Spirosoma aureum: one gene and its partner. The protein of the gene in region 1 binds, or shares a complex with, the protein of each later gene. Links are inferred from orthologs where the notes say so. Each region holds a gene or a part of one and is shown on either strand. Other genes may lie near its edges. The genes, in order: dnaB and dnaG.

Region 1 (11,355 bases):
ATGCCTGAGTGCTGGCCTACTCTTTGGCCAGCAGAGCTTTGGTCAGTATGGGGGCTATGGTGGTGGATACGGCGGTGGGTATGGCGGCCGGATGGGTGGCGGTATGGGACAAAATATGCCCAGTTCTCCTCCACGGGCTTCAATTCCCAATATAGCCGGGGATATGGCCAATAAAGAAACGAAGTGGTTGAAAGAAAACCTGTCTTTATCCAAAGACCAGCTAAAAGCCGTTAAATCCCTGAATAACGAATACGCCAGCCAACAGCAGGACGCCATTAAAGATATCGTTGGCACGGGTGGAGGACGCCCATCTCCCGAAACGATCAAACAGATTCAGGATATGATGCTGATGATGAACGAAGAAAAAGAGGATAAACTTCATCCAATCCTAACCAACGATCAATGGGCTCTCTATCAGTCTAAAAAAGAAGACATGAAGAAGGAAATTGGGGGGTTCCGTCCACCAGCGCCAAAGAAAGATTCGCTAACTAAGGCGGTAAACTAGTGATAAATGGAGTGATCGTGTATCACTTCTGTTTACACGCTATCACTCTAATTCTCTAACATACGCTCCCATCTGACGTACGGAGTAACAGCTAATTCCACGCGGCCGGGCTTCAGTCAATAGTCTGTCAGTCAGCGGTGTTTTGTTCGAATCATCAAAAATAATGTGCCGGGCCACTACCCGTCCATTCAGTTGATTCCAATCGTGCAGCGCGTTTCGGCGGATAATCAGGTAATCGATAACCGCAGGCAATCGCCATCGGTTTCGGCCCGTCAGTTTATTGACCAGTAAAAGCGTTTTTCCCTGCCAGACCCATAAAGCGTACTCGCTGGTCTGGTAAAACGTGGAAACTCGTTTCGATCCTGACGAGTTGAAACGACTGTATTGTGCAGAAGCCCGATTAAGTCGCGAAACGCCCCATTGGCCGAATGTATTCCTAAGGTAGAAATCAAACGAGCGAGTGTCAGCCGAATCGAGGTCGGTCAGCAGCGTACTTTCGTGGCCAGAAGTCAGGCTAACTGCTGTTCGATGAGGCAGAAAATGAACGGCGAGTCGTTGCTGGTGAGCCTGCTCATAGTCACTCCAGAGCATTGCACCGGAAAGTAGTAATGCACTCATGCATGTAGCCCACAAAAAGGCTCGATGACGAGTCATGACCAGTGCAACACCACACAATAGTACGGCATAGGTAAGCAGCATTGCTACTGGTGTCAGCCATAAACCATCCCAGGCCGCTCCAGGAAGCTGACCGGTTTGTGTTACGGCATAGTTTAAAAGCCAGGCCGTTTTCTGCAAAAGCCAGCCCAACCAATCAGCCAGATAAGGCACCCAGCTAAACGCCAGCGTTGCCATAGCCAGTGGCAATAAAATCTCCGACATGATAATTACGACCGGATTTGCCACCAGAAAATAAGTCGGAAACTGGTGAAAATAGAACACTCCGAGCGGAAAGGTAACGAGTTGCGCCACGATAGCCACTGTCGTTAGCTCCCAAAGTCGATTCAACCATTTATTACGAAATGTAAACAATTGGTTTAGTGATGATTGCCAGGCACCAATTCCTGCCACTGCCAGATAGGACAGTTGAAAACCGGCGGAGAACAAGGCATAAGGATCGAAACATAGGATAAAAAAAGCCGATGCACCTAGCGTATTCATTAGTTGCTGTTGCCGACCGAGCGCATTAGCCAGTATGAGCAGCGTAAACATACCCGCCGACCGAAGTACGGGTGGTGAAAATCCTGTAACGAGGGCATAGAACCACAAAATCACCAATTGCAGTACTGCCATTATGATTTTTCCCCTTGGTCGTTTAATCAGAAAGCTCAGGATGTAAGTCAGAACGGCAAAGAGAATGCCGACGTGCAATCCTGACACCGACAAAATATGAACTGCCCCAGCCGCTGAATAAGCCCGATACAAATCCGCGTCCAGATCGTCGCGAATGCCCAGAATCATGGCATTAACAATACCGTATTCAGCGCGGGAGCCAACTTGTTGAGTAAAAACGCTGTCGGCCCAACGATTAACAACAGTAGCCAGTTTTGTTACCGGATTAGGGGGATCATTACCCACAACCGTTCGTTGATAAGGGCGCAGGTACTGCTGATGATAGATGTTCCGGTAGCTAAGGTAGCGTTTGTAATTAAACTCACCGGGGTTAAGTGGAGGATCGATTGGCCGGGGTGAGCCCGAAACAAGCCATATTTCTCCATAACGGGGCATCCGCTGGCCAGCTTTATCGAGGTACACGATAACCCGACCGCTGATCGATTGCCAGTGGTCACGACCCGTCTTAACAGCCCATTCGCCCTTAGTCATTTCCAGCTCAACGCGGTATGTTCTGGCTCGTTCTTCAGGTTGCGATGCGACTACACCTACATAAGCGCGTAATGATTCACGGAGATGAATACTATTATCGGAACGATTGCTGTCCGTATGCAGGTAGGCAATAGACCAACCCAAGGCGTTAAGTATTAACAACCCTCCAAGGCCTTGCTTGATCTGGATGGGCTTTATAGTCTGATTCGAATGGCGGAGAAATGCCCAACCGAATAGCCCTGTTCCCAGAACTATAGCCAGCAACGGAATAAAAAAGAAATCCGGGAATTGCACATACAGAACAATCCCTGAAATCAACCCTGCCGCATACCGAACAAATGGTTGGCCTCGTGTGCCCAGACCGTTCATTCTTTCGTATAGGCTGAACCGGGTAACACCATTTTATAGTGCTGAATACCAGCCTCTTCGAACATCGGCCCAACGGGTACAAACCCAAAACCCGTATAAAGAGGCATGGCGGTTAACTGGGCATGCAGGTAAATACGTTCGATTGGTTCGGGCTGTTGGCTAAATACATCATCAAGGACGGCCCGAACAAGCGCCTTGCCAACGCCCTGCCCCCGAAACGCCTGAAGAACGGCGAAACGCTCTAACTTAACACCGTTAGATGTGCGTCTCCAGCGGGCAGTACCGCAGGGTTCACCATCGGCGCGAGCCAGAAAATGTGTACTGGTTGATTCAAATTCGTCATATTCCTCCTCAGATCGCACCTTTTGCTCCTCAACAAAAACGGTTCGTCGTATGGAAAAAGCAATTTCCAGCTCCTTAGGATTTGATATTGGTAAAACAGCTATCATAACTTGCCAGTGTTGTAATTTTTCGGGTTACGGTTGCCAAGTATACGATTTATTCTGATAGTTCAGTGCTCGAAATAAGCTTTAAACCATTGCTCAGGCAATCTTTCTACTGAATCAGTAACCGTTTGCTGGAGGATTCACTACCCGTCTTGACCCGTACGACATACAATCCAGTCGTTAATCCACCGATGGGAATAGTTACGCGCGTACTGGGTGCATCGGCGTAATTAAGTGCACGTAACTGCCGGCCACTCATGTCAAAAAGTTCAACCGAAAACGATTGAAATCCCTTTAACTGCACATCTACAGTCGGATCAGACGCTGCCGGGTTCGGATACAGGTTAATGGTCAATGTTTCTGTTTCAGGCAGAGCTGCCACAGACCGGAGAAGTTTTACCCGGCGCGGGCTGAACTGCAACACGGCCCTCATCCGATCGACCTGCCCCTTCGTAAACAGATTCATGCACGCATCCGGTGAATAATCCATGTAATCTTCGGTCAGATCACGGGTCTGTTTACCATTCACACAGGTCGAAAACGTTGTTCGGCATTGTGTCGTTTGATTCGGTGATTTTGTTGGAGGGGTATCGGCTACGTAGTCTTCGGCACAACCATCGCCATCTCCCCAGGTATGAATCAACCCCAGCCAGTGGCCGATTTCATGGGTTGCCGTACGGCCCAATGAGTAAGTAGAACTGGTTACTGTACCTATTTTTCGGCCAAAATACCGATAATCAATCATCGAGCCATCCACAAACTCATTCGAATCACCAGGTAAGCCCTTGATCGTATCGGCCGCCGTCGGAAACTGGGTATAGCCCAGGTAGTTGTTTTGTAAGGTTGTCACCCAGATGTTCAAATAGCGGTCACTTGGCCAGTAAGCAATCTGCGAAAGGAGTACATCATCCGAAAAGATATCAAACGATGATTTCTGGGCGTAATAATGTCGGGTAATTCCCGTCGTTGGCTGACCATTCGGGTCAGTCGTTGCGAGGAAAAATTCAATTTTAGCATCGGCTCCTATCGTGCTCGAATTAAAGCCGTTCGTGCCTTCTTTACGACGATAATCTTCGTTAAGAACCTGAATTTGCGAGGCAATCTGCTCATCGGAAATATTCGGATTGTTGGCCCCGCCAATCTGGCCGGATGCATTACTATGCACCACATGAACAACAATTGGAATCCGGTAAACCGTCTCATCGGCAGCCTGTCGAAGCGAACTACCGTTCGTTTCTGCTTCCTGAATTCGGCGGTTCAGTTCATTAATTTGCTGAAGTCGGTTCGGGTTTCGAACCTGCAAAACCATTTTTTCATAATCGCTGGTGCCACACCGCTTTAGATCCGAGTCTCCTGGTGTCTGTGCCAACGCTGGCGACATCAGAAAGTACATAAAAGAACCGGCCAGCCATAGCCAGTCGGTTCTTAGAAACGTGTTCGTCAGGCTATTGCCCTGCTTTTTCATATGCTGTGATAATTTCCCGCACAAGCCGATGCCGCACAACATCGCGACCGTCAAGTTCGACGAAAGCGATTTCCTTTATCGATTTCAGAATCTCAACAGATTCAATTAGTCCTGATTTCTGCCGATTGGGCAGGTCAATCTGTGATCGGTCGCCGGTGATGATTGCCTTCGACGATGGACCCATCCGGGTCAGAAACATCTTCATCTGCATCGGCGTCGTGTTCTGCGCTTCATCGAGCAGAATAAACGCATTGTTGAGCGTTCGGCCACGCATGTAGGCCAGTGGAGCGATTTCGATGATTCGATTTTCGGTATAAAACTTCAGCTTTTCAGCCGGAATCATATCATCGAGTGCATCATAAATAGGCCGCAGGTAGGGGTCTATCTTTTCCTTCAGATCACCCGGCAAAAAGCCCAGGTTTTCGCCTGCTTCAACGGCGGGGCGCGTAATGATGATTTTCTTTACTTCCTTATTTTTGAGCGCCCTGACCGCAATGGCTACAGCGGTGTAGGTTTTACCTGTACCGGCCGGACCGATGGCAAATACCAGATCGTACTTCTCGGCCGCTTCAACAAGACGTTTCTGATTATCGGTTCTTGCACGTACGACGACGCCACGATTGCCATAAACGAGCACTTCATCATCATCAGGCAGCGCTGGCAGTATTCCCCCGTTACTACCAAGAGGCTGACCGCTATGACTGATGTAGTTCTGCACGTTTTCCTGAGTGATTTTGCCGTACTTTTGATAATGTTCCATCAGCGAATCCAGAATATCACTGATGCGGGTTATCTCGGGCGTAGTGCCTTTGATCCGGATTTCGTTACCGCGTGAAATGATTTTGCTCATAGGGAACGCAGCAGCCACTTCTTTAATGTTGTGGTTCTCTACACCCAGAAAGTCGATGAGCGAGACATTGTCGAGGGTGATGACTTTTTCGACCAAACGATAGTTAGCGTTTAAAATGTGATTCCGAAAAGTAAGCGATTTCTCTTCTTCTACAACACATTTCGCCAAAAAATTATTCGTATATACTAATTTCTTACCGAGTGCGCCCTGTGGATAAAAATGGATGCATTTGTGTGAAGAAATTGCTACCTTGCTGACACTCAGCCTCCTGCCGTTTTTCATATCCTATACGCGAAAATGCCCCTCTACCGTTGCGCAAAAAAAGTATTTTTTTTTCAGGCTGGTAGTGCCAACATTACCAGAATGTTACGGGCAAATCGTGGCTTATATGAACGAAACAACAGTCAACCAGGGCTTGCCTTATGCAGGGATGAATGCGTAAACTTGCAGTAAGAGATGGAAAATAACGCACGCCCTAACCAACACCTTCGCAAACCCTCGGCCTTTGCCGGAGGCCGTCAGCAAGCAGGCAATCACTGGCTCGATACGGGACTTGGTAAACTGCCGCCACAAGCGCTCGATCTTGAAGAAGCGGTGTTGGGTGCGTTAATGATCGAAAAAGATGCCCTCTCATCGGTCGTTGATATTCTTAAGCCTGAAACATTCTATAAAGAGTCTCATCAGCGTATTTATAACGCGATTCTGACCCTATTCGGCAACTCTGATCCGATCGATCTGCTGACGGTTACCAATCAGCTTCGCAAAACAGGAGAGATTGAAATTGTTGGGGGCGGTGGGTTTGTCGCTGAATTAACATTCCGGGTCAATTCGGCGGCTAATATTGAATATCACGCCCGGGTCATTTCAGAACAGGCGCTGAAACGGGCGCTGATCGCGATGTCGTCTACGATTCTGCGCGATGCCTACGAGGATACAACTGATGTGTTTGAACTCCTCGACCGCACGGAGCAATCGCTCTTCAAGATTTCGGAATCGAACATCAAGAAGAATTACGCCGACATGAGTACCATTGTCCGGATGGCCTTAAATGAACTGGAAACCAAGAAAAACCAGGAAGGGCTAACCGGCGTACCATCAGGCTTTACGAATCTGGACCGGGTAACGTCGGGCTGGCAACCCACTGAATTGATCATTCTGGCGGCCAGGCCAGCCATGGGTAAAACTGCGTTTGTGGTTTCGGCGCTCCGGAATGCGGCTGTCGATCATGGTAAACCAGTTGCCATATTCTCGCTGGAGATGTCGTCGGTCCAGTTGGTTAATCGTCTTATTTCGGCCGAAGCCGAGATCGATTCCGAAAAAATCAGAAAAGGAACGCTGGCCCCCCACGAATGGACGCAATTACACCACAAAATTCAACGGCTGACCGAAGCGCCCATTTTCATTGATGATACCCCTGCCCTATCCATTCTGGAATTGCGGGCAAAATGCCGTCGTCTGAAAGCGCAGCACGACATTCAGATGGTCGTTATCGATTACCTTCAGCTGATGTCGGGCGATACGTCGGGGCGGGGTGGTGGCAACCGCGAACAGGAAATTGCGTCGATCTCACGGGCACTTAAAAACCTGGCGAAAGAACTGAACGTGCCGGTTATTGCGCTGTCGCAGTTGAGCCGGGCCGTTGAAACGCGCGGTGGCGATAAGAAACCACAGCTTTCTGACCTTCGGGAATCAGGATCAATCGAGCAGGATGCCGACATGGTCTGCTTCCTCTACCGTCCTGAATATTATAACATTACGCAGGATGAAAACGGCAATTCAACCGCTGGTATCGGCGAAGTAATCATCGCTAAAAACCGAAGTGGTTCGCTCGATACAATCCAGCTCCGGTTTATTAACAAGTTCACCAAATTCTGTGATCTGGATTCGTATTTTGAACCCGTTCCCACTCAGGGATTCAGTCCGGATACAAACGGATTGAGTAGTTTCGATTCACCACCCATGGGTAATGTCTTCAAAAGCAAGGCAAACGACCGATCCAACTTCGGTAATGCCGATCCAAGCCAGGAAACGCCATTTTAAATCGATGAGGTCTTTTTAAACCTATAAGGTCATAAAGACCTTATAGGTTTGGGTTATCGTTTCACCAATAGAGCTACATTTTCTACGTGGTGGGTATGCGGAAACATATCGACTGGCTGCACATCGGCAACCCGATACCCTTCGTCCAGAATTCCAAGATCACGCGCTTGGGTTGCCGTATTACAACTGACATATACAATACGCTCAGGAGCCGCTTTTAGCAGTTGACGGGTAACAGCTTCATCCATGCCCGCTCGGGGTGGATCAGTGATCACTACTTCCGGACGACCATGCTGATCAAAGAAACCATCCGTCAAAATGTCACGCATATCACCTGCAACAAACGTCGTGTTGGTGATCCCATTTACGTCGGCGTTGACACGGGCATCAACTACGGAGGCTTCGACGTATTCGACACCGATCACATGCTGCGCCTGTCGGGCAACGAACAAGGCGATTGTTCCCGTACCGGTATATAGATCATAAACCCGTTCGCGCCCCGTCAGCCCCGCCCAGTCGCGGGCAACTTTATAGAGATTAAACGCTTGTTGCGCATTGGTCTGGTAAAACGATTTGGGTCCAACCCGAAAGGTCAATGGTTGCGGCTCTCCGCCAAGACCACTACCCGCATCCATTAACTCTTCAATATAGGGTTTACCACCCCAATTAATGACCTCCTGGTCCTGATAGCTATCGTTTTTCTTGGTGTTGATGATGTAGTTCAACGACGTGATCTGCGGGAAAGTAGTTTGCAGGAATGTCAGCAATCCGTTCAGTATTTCCGGCTCATCCTGTGCAACCTGCACCGTCACCATGAGCTGACCGGAGGAAGCTGTTCTAATGATAAGAGTCCGAAGAAAGCCCGTATGTACTTTCAGGTTATATAAAGTTAAATCATGCCGGTTCACATAGTCGGCAACTGCCAGCCGGATGGCATTCGACGGATCGGGTTGCAGATAACAGTGATTGATCGGCAGTACTTTATCGAACCTACCCGGCACATGAAACCCAATTGCTCTGGGGTCGACAGGCTGGCTGGTACCCAGTTCGGCCTGTGTTATCCATCGGCCTTCGGCGCACGTAAATTCAAGTTTATTGCGGTAATATTGAGTCGGTTCAGCCGCCATTATCGGGCGAATGTCGGGCAATTGCACTTTACCAATTCGTGTCAAATGATCGACAACCTGCTGGTGTTTGAACCGCAATTGTTCATCGTATCGAATATGCTGCCATTTACACCCGCCACACGTACCAAAATGTTCACAAAAAGGTTGCGTTCTGACCGCCGAAAATTCGTGTATACGCTCAGCAACAGCTTCCCTGTATTGCTTTTTTTTGTTCGTGATTCGGAGGTCAACCACGTCGCCGGGAGCTACGCCTGGCCCGCCCGTTGGATTTTCTACGAAAATTACGCCCTCTTCGGTACGTACAATACATTTGCCCTCGGCTGCAACGGCATCGACCAAAACCGCGTACAACCGTTCGGGGGCTTTATGACTCCTTCTACGCATAAGTCTCCTAAAAAACCGCTAATTTAAGCAGCCGTTTCCGGACGGTCTTACTTTACCTAACCAATTCCTTTTATGGTGCATCTATACCGTAGACGCTTGTTGATGATGGGGATAATCAGTTTATTGCTGATTGTCAGTGGGGTTGTACGCGCTACGCATATCGTTGGAGGTGAATTAGAACTGCGTTATCTCGGTCCGCAGAGCGCCTATTCTCACCGAATTAATTTAAATCTTTATTTTGATGATGTGAATGGCGACCAGGGAGCCGATGATGGGCGCGTATCGGTCGGTGTTTTTTCGAAACGAACGAACGAACTTATTGGATTCGTGCCACTCAATCGGGTGAGCAGTGAATATGTTCCTTACACCAATAACAGCTGTCAGACGGCGATGCTGCGAACCCGGCTTATACGGCACACGCTGGATATCAATCTTGATCCGAATGTGTTTAACGATCCGGGTGGGTATTACTTATCCTGGGAACGATGCTGCCGCAACAGCAGCATTGTTAATTTGCAAAATCCCGGCGATGCAGGGTCAACATTTTATTTGGAATTTCCTGCCCTGTCAACCAAAAATTCATCCCCTGTTTTTACCGTTCCTAAAGGGGATTATGCCTGCATTGGTCAGCCGTTTAGCCTTGACTTTAGTGCCAAGGACGCGGATGGTGACAGTCTGAGCTATACCATTGTAACCCCTTTCAATGGATTTAGCAACCGTGGCACGCCTAACCCTGGTGCGTTAAACCAGCTTAATAATCCTATTTTCTATCCGGGGCCCTACCCGCCCGTTACCTGGATCGCGGGCGTTTCGGTTGCAAATGAAATCCCTGGTACCCAGCCACTACAGGTCAATGCGCGCACCGGGCTCTTGACCGTAACGCCCAATCGCGTGGGGCTCCATGTGTTTTCGGTGCAGGTGGATGAATTTCGAAAAGGAGTTCGGATTGGGCGCGTCCGGCGTGACTATCAGGTATTGGTGGTAGATTGTCCTAAAAACGATCCGCCAAAGTTACTCTTCAGGCCGGAAGGACAGGCAAAGTTCTATACACAGGGCACCGTGTTAACAATTGCCGAAAAAGATACCAATTGTCTTGACCTGTATGTTACCGATCCAAATCCCAACCAACGCATTCGGATTATTAATATGAGTGGATCGCTGCCCGGCCTCACCCTGGCTCCTGGCGACTTGTTTACCCGAAGTACGAGCGATACCTTACGAACCAAATTCTGTTTTGGGCGTTGTGTTGGTGGAAATGGCCAGCCCTTTACGCTATTGATTCGGGCCACCGATGAAGGGTGCCCACAAGGGTTGAGCGATACAATAAGCATCCGGCTGAACATTATTCCTTCCCCGAACAATAAACCGGTTGCTACTACGGACTTACCCAGTAACAAAGGAAATGCCACGGTTGGATCGTCATTAACCTTTACCGCATTTGGCAACGACATCGACAACGACAATATCACGATTCAGGCCGTTGGGCGTGGCTTTACGCTGGCACAGGCAGGAATGACATTTGGTTCGGCAACGGGGGTTGGCAAAGTCGCCCAACCGTTTACCTGGAAACCATCCTGCACCGATGCTACCCGTTCCGAATACATCGTGGATTTTATTGTAACCGATACCCGCTGTAATCGCAACCTGCGCGACACCGTATCGGTCAATTTAGCGGCCACTGGATTACCCAGTAAGCCGCCAACCGTTCGCACAACGCTCTCGCAACAGGTAGTCGAACTAACCGTTGGCCCCAAAGATTCAGTGGGTAGCGCCTTCACGGTTATTGGCGATGATCCCGACCGCGACACGATCCGGCTATCGGCGGTCGGCCGGGGATTTGACTACAAAGCCATGGGCATGAACTTTACCGACAAAACCGGACCCGTGGCTCTCCAATCCTTATTCGGCTGGAAACCCACCTGCGAACTGATGGCCGGTAAGTCGGAAGCTACGTTTGTGGTTGATTTTATAGCCGACGACCGATCCTGTCAGCCTAAACATACCGACACCACAACGGTCATCTTTCACGTAAAAGATCCATCAGTGGCTGCCGACATTAAAGTACCGAACGTTTTTACGCCCAATGGCGATGGTTACAATGATTTTTTTGCCGTGAATGGTCTGCCCGAAAATTCCTGTGCTGAGCAGTTTAATAAGGTTGAAATCTCGAACCGTTATGGACGGACGGTCTTTACCTCCAGTGATCCTAAATTTCGCTGGCTCGGCACGAATGATCCGGCAGGGACCTATTATTACCTCATCCAAACCACGACCCGAACGTTTAAAGGTCCTGTAACGCTAATTCGGTAAGAGGGCAACTGATTATCATACGTACCCTTTTACTGAAT
Region 2 (11,481 bases), 3.3 Mb from region 1 along the record:
AAATGGAAACTGTACATTCCTTCAGATCTTGCTTACGGCGATCGGGGAGCTGGTGCTGATATCAAACCAGGCTCAACACTGGTCTTTGATGTCGAATTGCTTGATATTGTTAAACAATAAGTGAATGGTGAATAAACGAATGGGTGAATTCGTACGGAATACAGACTTAATTCACTCATTCGCTCATTTATACATTCGCAATTAACTTGGGTAATGTAGATGAAGAAGTATCTGGTGACCCTATTGCCCGTGCTGATGCTAAGCTTTCAGCCGGATTCGCCTTCAGGAGCTTCCACTCCGGGCGGTGCACCCCTTCAGGGGGCGCTAACGTCGTCTCCAACAGACGACCTGAAACCATCTATCTCGCAGGAGAAAGTAGAAACGTTAGTGGCTAAACTCTTAACGACCTACCATTACCGCAAGGTGCGCCTGAACGATTCGCTGTCATCCGTCGTATGGGATAATTATTTGAAAGAGGTCGATAACAGCAAAACATACCTGCTGGCGTCAGATGTAGCCGCTTTCGAGAAATATCGTTACCAGATTGACGATGCGCTCGTTAACGGTGATCTTACGGCGGCCTATGATCTCTACAATGTGTTCCGGAAACGCTACCAGGAGCGTAGCGATTTTATCAAGGATCAGCTTAAAAAACCATTCTCATTTACTGCCGACGAAACGTTCAATACCGATCGCGAAAAAGCCGCCTGGCCTAAAACGGTAGACGAACAAAATGAACTCTGGCGTAAGATTCTGAAAAATCAGGAGCTGGAACTCCGTTTGGGTAGCCGTAAGGATAGCGCCGTTACGGCCTTGATGACTCAACGCTACACGAACCTCGACAAAGCAATTAACCGCATTAAGAGCGCCGACGTGTTTCAAATGTATATGAACTCGTTTGCGGAGGCTCTTGACCCACATACAAATTACCTGTCGCCTACTAATGCCGATCGTTTCAATCAGGAAATGAGCCAATCGCTGGAAGGTATTGGCGCTATGCTTCGCGAAGACGGTGACTATATCCGTATTACCGATGTTCTGCCCGGTGGACCGGCTTTCAAGAGCAAACTGCTCAATAAAGACGATAAGATTGCGGGTGTAGCACAGGGCGATAACGGCCCAATGGTCAATACCATGAACTGGCAGGTCGATGATGTTGTCAAGCTCATCAAAGGACCCAAAGGTACCGTTGTTCGGTTGCAGGTTATTTCGCCTAATGCTTTGGCTGGTGCTCCCCCAAAAGAGATTCGGCTGGTACGTGAGAAAATTAAGCTGGAAGAGCAGCGCGCCAAGAAAGAAGTCATTGAAGTATCCGACAATGGTCGGCCTTTTAAGATCGGCGTTATCAACATTCCGATGTTCTATCGTGATTTTGAGGGAGCCCGGAAGCGCGAAGAAGGCTTTAGCAGCACAACAAGTGATGTTAAAAAGTTTGTAGAAGAACTGAAAGGCGAAAAAGTTGACGGTATTGTGATCGATCTGCGCGACAATGGGGGTGGTTCTCTGACCGAAGCCATTAACCTGACCGGATTGTTCATTCCGAAAGGCCCCGTAGTGCAGGTTCGTGAGTCAACAGGCGAAACAGAGGTATATACAGACCCTGATCCATCAGTAACTTACGATGGGCCAATGGCCGTGCTTGTAAACCGTTTCAGCGCTTCAGCTTCGGAGATTTTTGCTGCAGCTATTCAGGATTATAAGCGTGGTATTATTGTTGGTGGACAGACATTTGGTAAAGGAACCGTTCAGACCCTGATCGACCTGAATCAATGGTTGCCCAAAGAGCCGGAGAAAGTTGGCCAGGTGAAGATGACGATACAGAAATTCTATCGCATCAATGGTAGCAGCACACAGCATAAGGGCGTTACACCGGATATTGAACTCCCATCCGCTTTCTCGGCTGAAGAGTATGGAGAAAGCTCACAGCCAAGTGCGCTGCCCTGGGATCAGATTAACTCAACTCGCTATGAGCAATCGCATGGCCTGGACGATAAAATTTTAACCCGCCTGCGCGACCGTTTCGATCAACGCCTTAAATCAGATCCAGAATTGAAGCAGTTGGCTCAGGATTTGGCTGATTTCAAAAAAGCGAAAGAGAATACGGTTGTATCGTTGCAGGAAGCTAAGCGCCGGAAAGAACGGGATGAGGCTGAACGCAAGCGTGCCGCGGCTAATAAAGTTTCGCAGGTAACGGCTCCAGTGGACGAAACCGGATCACCTACTGCACCTAAGAAGAAAAAAGATCTGTATCTAACTGAGGCAGGTTTGGTGCTGGCAGATTACATTCTGGCAGTTAATAAATAACTCGGGTACGATTACCGGATCACTAAACGAAAACCCTGCATAGCAACCAGTTATGCAGGGTTTTCGTTTAGTGATCCGGTAAAATCAACAATAAAATGTGGTATTTCCTGATCAAGCAAGCAGATCTTGAAACGAGACAGTACCGGGCTTTGCAGAAAAAAGCCTCACTGACCGAAGTAGAGCTCTTTAATGAACCTTATGTGAACTGGTATATATTTTCAGTCGAGAAGGGATCTTACCCTGCTTTTATGAATTATCTTGACCTGGAGGGCATTAGCTATGACCTGAACGCTGATCGCCCTAGTAGAGACGAAATGCTGGCAGGCATGCGATAAGGCGCGCTGTAATCAGGTTGATTACAGCATTTATTTTTTCCAGATCAGCGCGTTAATGTTAGCACCTATTTTCTTTCCCTCAGCCAATCCTGTTTCATTATCCTGGCGGGTATGAATATTACCAAAGAAGCGCGAATCTGCCGATTCCTGAGCTGATTCCATAAACGATTTAAAGGATCGAGGCTTAAATTCAACATTTCGGCTTACGTCTTTTTCACGACCCACGTGCGAGTCGTCAGTAAAAGCGAAGTTATCGCCATATAGATCAGACAGAACTGTAGCCGCTGAAGACGATTGTGTTGCATGGCCTGATGGGTAGCCAGGAAAGGGCGGGGCCGGCCAGAATGGAATCCATTTTGGGTCAATAGCCAGCCGAACGTAGGTATAGGGACGGAGATTGTTATATACGAATTTACACCGCCAGCACAGAACAAAAGCATCAGAAACGGCAATGCCTGTTCTGGCGAATGTTTCGGCGGCTTTCGCCAAATTTGCTTTCGCCGTTTTCACCGCGATGGTAGCGATACTATATGAATGGCCCGGAGGAGTGAAGGTATCGGTTGGGTTATCGGCCCACCAAACGGCAATTTCTTTTTCTACCTGGGTTAAATTCTTCGATTTCGCATAAACATCGAGATACTGTGCGAATATTGATGACTTAACATCAGTAGAATACGACAACGGTTTAGGCATTGGTAAGTCGTTGTTCGCTTTTAAAAACGTTCGGTTCTGGCCCCAATATGGTTGCATTGGAATTTTTAACCCATTTTCGGTTGGTTGCCAGAGTCCAGGGCCAGTAGGTACCACATAACTAGCCGGGAAGTTTCGATTATAACCTTCATGCCCTCCGTCGGTTTTTGACCACTCAAAGAGTGCATCGGCTATCTTTTGTCCAAATGCGATTGATCGTTGATTGGCGGGCTCATCCGACTCTTTAAATTGAGCGTTCAAGACTTTCTCCAGAGAATCAATCAGTGCTTTATTGGCGGCCGACGTAGTGACGTATAAATTTCGAATGATGCTCGCTTGTGCCGCGTTGGCACTTAATGCCCAATTGTAGGTTTGATTTGCCTCGGGTAAGGGCAATGTCGTTAAACCCTGAAGCTGCCCGGCCAATGATTGATGGTCGGGCAGACCCGGAACAATCGCTTCATACATGGCTATCCCCGCATAGCCATACGCACGTGATGCTACCGTGGGTGAAAAACCGGCCGTTGTTTTTGTTAACTTCAGTTGGAGGCTTGCCCATTGAATGGCTACATCAGCACTATACTGATCAGCTGTTTTACCGGTTGGTGATCCAGTGCCCGGTTGGGTTGGGTCAACTGGTTGAACACGACAGGCATGGACAAATACAAGCATAAATGCTATTGCCCATATGCCGAGTCGTTGATAGATTTTACTTAATGACGGTGGTAAATAATCGTTCATACGCTACAAGTTGAAGTATTGATCAGTAACCACAAAAGCGTCGGATTACTTGAATATAGCTCCATTGTGCAATAATGTTGCCAGACGGCAGGGTAACATTATTGTTTTTATGACAACAAAATTCCGAAAGGGTCAACTTTCAGCGTAAATTTGACTTCTCATTCTCACTGGCTTCTCCGCTTTGCATGCGAATTCCCGAAGAAACTGTTGACCGAATCCGACAGGCTACTGATATTCTGGAAGTAATCAATGATTTTGTCTCGCTTAAGAAACGAGGCAGTAATTACATTGCGTGCTGTCCATTTCATAATGAGAAAACACCTTCTTTTAACGTTAATCCAACGCGTCAGATTTATAAGTGTTTTGGTTGTGGGAAGGCTGGTGATTCGGTAAAATTCGTAATGGATATCGAAAACATCGGTTATGGTGAAGCACTGCGTTATCTGGCAAAGAAGTATGGCATAGAGATTGAAGAGCAGGAGCAAACACCTGAAGATCTTCTACGCCAGAATGAGCGCGAGAGCCTGCTTATTGTACTGAATTTTGCCAAAACATTTTTTCAGGAAGCCTTACAAAAATCAGATGAGGGTAGAGGTATTGGCTTGAGCTATTTCAGGGAACGGGGTTTTACCAATCCAACCATTGAAGCATTTGAACTTGGCTATAGCTTTGACCAATGGGATGCGCTAATGCAGGAAGGGTTGCGTAAAGGCTACAACCGCGATCTTCTTGAGAAAGCCGGACTGATCCTGGTCAAAGAGGGTGCCGATGGCCGGAGCCCAAAAACGTTTGACCGGTTCCGGGGACGGGTTATGTTTCCCATTCATAATGTTTCCGGTCGTGTCATTGCCTTTGGCGCGCGTATTCTCAAAACAGACAAGAGCCAGCCCAAGTATCTAAATTCACCCGAAACGACAGTTTATCATAAAAGCCAGGTTCTCTATGGAATTTATCAAGCTAAACAGACTGTTAGACAGGAAGATGTTTGTTATTTAACTGAAGGATACACCGACGTAATCTCACTTCATCAGGCGGGAATAAAGAATGTAGTTGCCTCATCGGGAACATCACTTACCACCGAGCAAATCAGGCTTATTGCGCGTTTTACACCCAATATTACAATCTTATACGATGGTGATGCTGCCGGTATAAAAGCAGCTTTACGTGGTCTTGATATGGTGCTTGAGGAAGGTCTAAACCTGAAACTACTTCTCTTGCCCAACGGTGAAGACCCAGACAGCTACGTTCATAAAGTTGGTGCCGAAGAGTTTAAAGCCTATATAAAGGCGAATTCGAAGGATTTCATTGATTTCAAAGCCGGGCAGTGGCTTGCAGAAGCCGGTAATGACCCGAATAAACGTGCAGAAGGAATCTCGGATGTATGTGCCAGTATCACTAAAATACCTGATCCCTTAAAGCGACAGACACTTTCGCAACGGGTTGCCCAGGTTTTCCATGTGAGTGAGCAGTCGGTTATTTCTGAGATAAATCGCCTGCTTAGGAAACAACAGGAACAGAGTCAGAAGGATTTTGATCGCCAGGCACGTCAACAGACCACTGTACAGAATGAACCGACGGTTGATGAACTGAATGCGTTATTTGCTGATGCAGGCATTAATGGTGTTGAGCCAGCTATTTCTAACAGAACGCCTGTTGATGCTCCTGGTGAGCGTATAAAAGCCGTACGGACCCCTTTATCGTATCAGGAAGAAGAGTGTATTCGACTTTTGATTAATTATGGCGCTCGTGAACTCGAACCAGGTATTACACTTTGTCAATATATCTTAAGCGAGCTTCATGAAATTGAATTTCAGACGCAGCCTTATGATTTAATTCTAAGCCTGTTTCGTGAAGGTTACCATCGGGGTGATATTTTAACCGCTGGTGATTTTCTTAATCGTCGGTCACCCAGCGAAATAGAAATGCAGAATCAGGCAATTCATCTGACAACACCTCGCTATGAAATTAGCGAAGGTTGGCTAAAGCACGAGATATACGTACCCTCAGAAGAAGAAATTGGTATTCTGGCTGATTCAGCCTACAGAAATATTTTACGCATTAAAAAGATGCTGGCTGAACAACGCATGACTACGTTGCAACAGGAACTTCGCGATGCTAATGGGAAAACGCCTGAAGAAGCAGACCAGCTTCTTACAGAGTTCATGCATTATAAACGGATTGATGTAGAGATATCACGCTTACTAGGCACTGTAATATCCGGATGATGTAGGTATATCCTGCAAAAAAACTGCAGAATGTGCACTTGGCAATTGATCAGGTTTTAATTCGGTCAATTACCTGTTTTGCCGGGTGGCGTAGTAATTTTTTACTATAAGTACTCATAAAAAAAGCTTCCTGACTAGTCAGGAAGCTTACCTTTATCAAGCGGGAGAGGTGAACACTATGCAAGAGCTACTGTTTTGACTGATGGAGTCAATTCAGCATCGATTTCTCGGTTCAGTTCAGCTAGCAGACGAGCGTGCGAGTGAAGTTGACCTGGTTTAGAAGGTTGCGATGAGCGGCCGTTTTTCTGGCCAGTCATATCCAACATCAAAGTCATCAATACATCACTCATGTGATGACGTAATGTGATCAGTTTACGCAATCGTGGCCGGTTCGTAGTTGCTTGCCGACGACCAGCAGACTGGAGCGAGTTGATGACCTCAGTGAGTTTGGCGTAGCGACGATGAAACTGTTCAGTCGCTTCTACCCATTCCATAATTATGTTTTGTATCTCGGTCGAGGACGCTTCGTAAGCGGACGACACTGTTTCTTCCTGGATCATCATACGCTAGTTTCTGAATAGACAGATATTTGGCTGATGATCAAAAGTAGTACGGTACTATAAGGTAAAACAAGTCGTTTTGCGTGAAATCACCATTTCTCCGGACGAAATCACCCATATAATATCACCCATTTCGTTGATTTCATCCGGAGAAATGGTGATTTCAGTAAGTTGCTATTGCTTATAGAGTGATTTGGATAGTAGATTCAACCACTCGTTACATCTTATAGATATGAATCAGCCACCGATAGATCAGGAAGCCACAAAGAATTTCGCACTACGTCGACGGGATTTCTCGATTCTTGTGGCGCAGTCTGAAGTGTTCAACTGCGAAGTGTTAAGCCAATTATTAAAGGAACAAGGCTACAATGTTGTTGGGCGCGCCGTTGAGATGGAGGACACGCTTCAGCAAATTCGTGTCAAGCGTCCGCAGTGTGTAATTCTGGAGTCAGAAATATCGGGCCAGCGGACCTTTGATATAGTACAAGAGATGCAGGAGGCTAATTATCAGACCAAGTTTATTCTCTATACCAGTAAACCAGATTTACGTATGATCGCCAAAGCCATGCAAATGGGCTTTTTTGGCTTTTTATACGCTAGTGATGGTTTAGATGAACTTTATCGCTGTTTCCAGACGGTTAGTTCTGGAGGATGTTACTATAGTAATGGCTTCATGAATCTGCTTAAGAACTTTGGTGTCGAGGTCATATCAGATACAACCCGAAATGAATTAAGCAGACTGAGCGATCGTGAACGAGAAGTTTTGCGTATGATTGCTAATGGCTTGACAGCTAATGAAATAGCTGATCAGCTTGGGATTAGTTACCGAACAGCCGTAAACCATAAAGCACATATTGCAAAAAAGCTGGAGCTTAGCAGTTGCCGCCAGTTACCTCGTTATGGTATTTCAGTAAAGAGTTACTTATGAGAAAGGACTATTAAGAAGCCAAAATGAAGGAATCGGTGGAACTATCGGCGTAGGGACGCTGATTGTTACCATTACCCTGTAACCATTCACGAAATTCCTGCATACGAGCACGAGGGACGACTATTTCGTGCCGATCAGGTGTATTCAAACGAACAATGTATTTACCATTTTCCCAATAAGCGTAGTTGAGAACCGATTGTCGGTTCACAATGTAATCCCGTTTTATACGGAAAAAACGGCTTGGGTCTAACTCAGTCTCTAACTCGTTTAGGGTTTTTCCAACTAAATATTGTCCCTTTTCGAGTTGGGCATAATAATAACGATCTTCAATGGTGAAAAAGTAAACATCTTCAACGGGAAAATCAAGTTCACCGTGCTGATTTTTACCTTTTAGGTGTGATAAATAGTTATTCGGAGAGGGATTTACAGCTGTTGTTTGTGCTGCTAAGGCTGCCTGTGCAGCCTGGACAGCTAATTGAGCCTTATTTTCGGCCGCTTCCTGAGCTTCCTGTCGCTGTTTGAAATAATCAGAGATCAAGGAGACATTGAGCGTTGTGTAGCCAATTAAAAATATAGGGATCAAATAACGGAAATAAATGGCCATCGTAAATGTGCCACCTAAATAACTATGCCAATAATTGGAAAAGGTGTAATTCGGAAAGGCTTCTAAAAAAAAACGGGCTGTTTGTGTGGCAGGGTTAAACAGAAAGTAAGATAACAGTATGGTTGGAAGAAAAGTCAGTTCATACCGGCTTATATCTTTTAATGTTAATCCAACAGAGCTTAGCTTAAGTCGAATGTGTTGTTGATCGAGTAAAGTTGTCAAAATAACAACTGTGCAGATTTCAGGTAAGAAGAGATTCTTGAAAAGTGCACTGATATAAGGGAAAAACCCGCCCGCACGGGCAACAAGGGCCAATTTGGGATTATAAGCAATAGTCCACGATAGCCCTTCTATAATCAAAACCACACACAGCAGAAGCCCAATACTATAAATGGGTTTTCTCAGAAGTATCCTGGTGAGGTATATGACTTTCATGCGTCCCTTAGCAAAAATCCGGACTAAAATAGTGGTAATAATTGACTAATCCAATATGGTAGAATGAGAATTTTCTGCGATTGATGACCCTGCCTGGCTGATCTAATTTTGTATCAGTCAAACGGCGCAAACAAACCAGCGCTAATCAGGCAACTAACATTCAATCGAAAAACAGAAAAATCATGAAAAAGCAATTCGCCATCAAAGCAGTTCAGGTCTCTAAAGCTATCACGTTGTCTGCCGCTAAAAAAGAGTCTTCCAAATTACTATGGCTGTTTGAAGACAGCGTGTGCTGTGGAAGTTTTACTCCAACATTTCAGGGACTTACCCCTAAAACATCCTTCTCTCTTTAATTTTATCAGTATAAGACTATGCCGTCTTCACTGCGTCTTTACAAACAAGAACTTACCCGTTGTCGTGATCACTTCCGGCAGCTTAACCTACAAAAGGAAAGGGGGTATCTGATGAAACTCACTACGTTCTCAGCGAACGTTGAAAACATCATGCCGTCTATACCTCGTAGCGAACATGAAACACTGTTTCAGGAGTTATTGTTACAACAGATCTTTACAAACTTCGATCAGAAGTGCCTAACGGCTGGCGATCTTGTAAAGACGCGAGGAGCGCAGGAATATCTTGCCAAACAAGACGGCCCCAGGATTTACTGTACCTATCACCTTGGCTCATATCGGCTCCTGACAAGTGTGTTGTTTCGCCGGGGAGTAGATTGCATATTGCTGGTCGGTAACAATATGAACCGCACCCAGGGTGACGATATGACAGAACATATTGAGGCTCTGCGAGAGAAACATGGTTTGACAAATGTCTTCCGTGTTGTTGAAGCGGGGCATCCATCGGCGGGATTAACGGTTCTGCGTGAGCTGAAAGCCGGTCGATCACTAATTGTATTTGTAGATGGCAGTCCAGAAACGGCTCCTGAGCCTGGCGAAGAGGATAAATTCCTATCAGTTCCGTTGGGGAGCCGTAGTGTCCTGACCAGAAAAGGCGTAGGCTACCTGTCACATGCCACTGGAGCGCCAATAATACCGGTTGTCAGTTATCGACAGCCTGATCTGACAAACGTTCTGCATTGTCTTGATCCGATTCGACCGATTCGGAATAGTGATCGGGATATGTATTGCCGTGAGGCAATGACGCAACTTTATAAGGCTTTTTGGCCTTATCTGAAGCGATACCCGGCTCAATGGGAGGGTTGGACATTTATCCACTTATTTTTAGAGCCGGAGCTAGCAAAAAATACGCGGTTTAATGGTTGGCCATCGCGACCGACCTTTAATCAGGACCGCTATTCACTTTGCGATCTGGAACAGGCACCGATTCTTTTTGATCGGCGACTCTATCAGACCTATGAAATTACGGAAGACCTGCGTGATCTGCTTCTAAACATCAACTCAGTTGATTCGGTAGAAGGACTCGTCGGAAAAGAGATGTTCGGCGAGTTAATGGAAATGGAGGTTCTCCGCTAAGACACTTCCTTCATAATTGAAAACGGGCTCAATCCATTCAATGGATTGAGCCCGTTGATTTATAAAGGTTTATAGGCCTTCTTTTAGAGGATTACTAGAAGAATCTAGGCGCCACTGCCTGTTTCAATCTCTTCACCAGATTTATTGAAGAATTTGAAATTCACAATACCTAATGAACTGTCTTTAACGAGTTTGATCCATGATTTATACTTCATATACCATTGGATTTGTTTGGAGTATAATCCCTTGGTATAATAGGCATATAAAAATGGGTGCATTGCGATTGAAATACCGCGCTCATTTTGTTTTGTCAAAATGTAATCGAGATTGTTTTCGATCACATCAGTAACCAGAACACTAGCCTGAATGGTACCAGTGCCACCGCATGTTGGGCAAACCTCGCGAGTAACAATGTTCATTTCGGGCCGTACACGCTGACGTGTTATTTGCATCAGCCCAAATTTGGTCAGGGGTAAAATCGTAAACTTCGAGCGGTCAGTTTTCATCTCATCGCGCATGATGTCCTGCAGAAGCTTTTTGTTTTCTGCTTTCTTCATGTCAATAAAATCAACGACGATAATGCCGCCCATATCACGCAGCCGAAGTTGGCGGGCTATTTCTTTGGCAGCCTCACGATTGACACTAATGGCGGTAGCTTCCTGATCTTCTTCTGAATTCGACTTGTTGCCGCTATTGACATCAATAACGTGTAATGCTTCAGTATGCTCAATAATTAGATAACCGCCACCCGGTAAACTCACTGAGCGACCAAATAGAGATTTTAACTGTTTTTCTAATCCTAAGGCTTCAAAAACCTTTGCCTTACCATTGTGAAGTTTAACAATTTTCTCCTTGTCAGGAGCAATGGTATGAATGTATTCTCGAATCTCGTCGAACGACTCGCGGGTATCTACTGTAATGCTCTCAAATGTTTCATTGAGCATGTCCCGTAGAATAGAGGAAGCGCGATTCATTTCACCCAATACGCGATCTCTGGGTTTGGCATCGGCTAATGTCTTAACGGCCTGCTCCCATTTGGCGAGTGAGTGCTGAAGGTCACGGTCGAGTTCTTCGACATCTTTGTCCTGTGCAACAGTTCGTACAATAACCCCAAAATTCTGGGGCTTTAATGACGACATAAGCCGTAGCAGACGCGACCGCTCGGCTCGGTC

What was found.
Region 2: the proteins of dnaB (region 1) and dnaG are in contact, whole or in part, in a crystal structure (PDB 2R6A), measured with the Geobacillus stearothermophilus proteins. The link is inferred for Spirosoma aureum from one-to-one orthologs. Residues at the interface, in WP_033016901.1 of Geobacillus stearothermophilus: Ser13, Glu15, Ala16, Gln18, Glu91, Leu92, Asp94, Ala95, Val96, Pro97, Thr98, Ala99, Ala100, Asn101, Tyr104, Tyr105, Ile108; in WP_049624496.1 of Geobacillus stearothermophilus: Lys456, Leu457, Leu458, Pro459, Ala460, Asn463, Ala464, Leu467, Leu535, Leu536, Ile537, Ala538, Gln544, Glu545, Asp548, Tyr549, His552.

What each region holds. Positions count from the first base shown.
Region 1 is NZ_CP050063.1:4,781,326-4,792,680, reverse strand. What follows is about bases 5,332-8,204. They hold dnaB (replicative DNA helicase), read left to right. Parts: upstream 5,332-5,912; coding sequence 5,913-7,496; downstream 7,497-8,204. Other genes in these bases: rlmD (23S rRNA (uracil(1939)-C(5))-methyltransferase RlmD), read right to left, coding at 7,550-8,204; G8759_RS18880 (PhoH family protein), read right to left, coding at 5,332-5,552. Outside these bases: G8759_RS18900 (hypothetical protein), read left to right, coding at 1-505; G8759_RS18895 (ComEC/Rec2 family competence protein), read right to left, coding at 548-2,695; G8759_RS18890 (GNAT family N-acetyltransferase), read right to left, coding at 2,692-3,144; G8759_RS18885 (M43 family zinc metalloprotease), read right to left, coding at 3,251-4,606; more of G8759_RS18880, read right to left, coding at 4,587-5,331; more of rlmD, read right to left, coding at 8,205-9,007; G8759_RS18865 (gliding motility-associated C-terminal domain-containing protein), read left to right, coding at 9,080-11,317. UniProt on the Escherichia coli protein: The main replicative DNA helicase, it participates in initiation and elongation during chromosome replication. Travels ahead of the DNA replisome, separating dsDNA into templates for DNA synthesis.
Region 2 is NZ_CP050063.1:1,457,612-1,469,092, forward strand. The notes cover bases 3,777-6,775. They hold dnaG (DNA primase), read left to right. Parts: upstream 3,777-4,255; coding sequence 4,256-6,295; downstream 6,296-6,775. Other genes in these bases: G8759_RS05925 (vanadium-dependent haloperoxidase), read right to left, coding at 3,777-4,001; G8759_RS05935 (hypothetical protein), read right to left, coding at 6,472-6,775. Also shown: G8759_RS05910 (FKBP-type peptidyl-prolyl cis-trans isomerase), read left to right, coding at 1-120; G8759_RS05915 (carboxy terminal-processing peptidase), read left to right, coding at 220-2,304; G8759_RS05920 (hypothetical protein), read left to right, coding at 2,400-2,639; more of G8759_RS05925, read right to left, coding at 2,670-3,776; more of G8759_RS05935, read right to left, coding at 6,776-6,858; G8759_RS05940 (response regulator transcription factor), read left to right, coding at 7,088-7,783; G8759_RS05945 (LytTR family DNA-binding domain-containing protein), read right to left, coding at 7,794-8,822; G8759_RS05950 (hypothetical protein), read left to right, coding at 9,005-9,175; G8759_RS05955 (lysophospholipid acyltransferase family protein), read left to right, coding at 9,287-10,309; G8759_RS05960 (Rne/Rng family ribonuclease), read right to left, coding at 10,414-11,481. UniProt on the Escherichia coli protein: RNA polymerase that catalyzes the synthesis of short RNA molecules used as primers for DNA polymerase during DNA replication.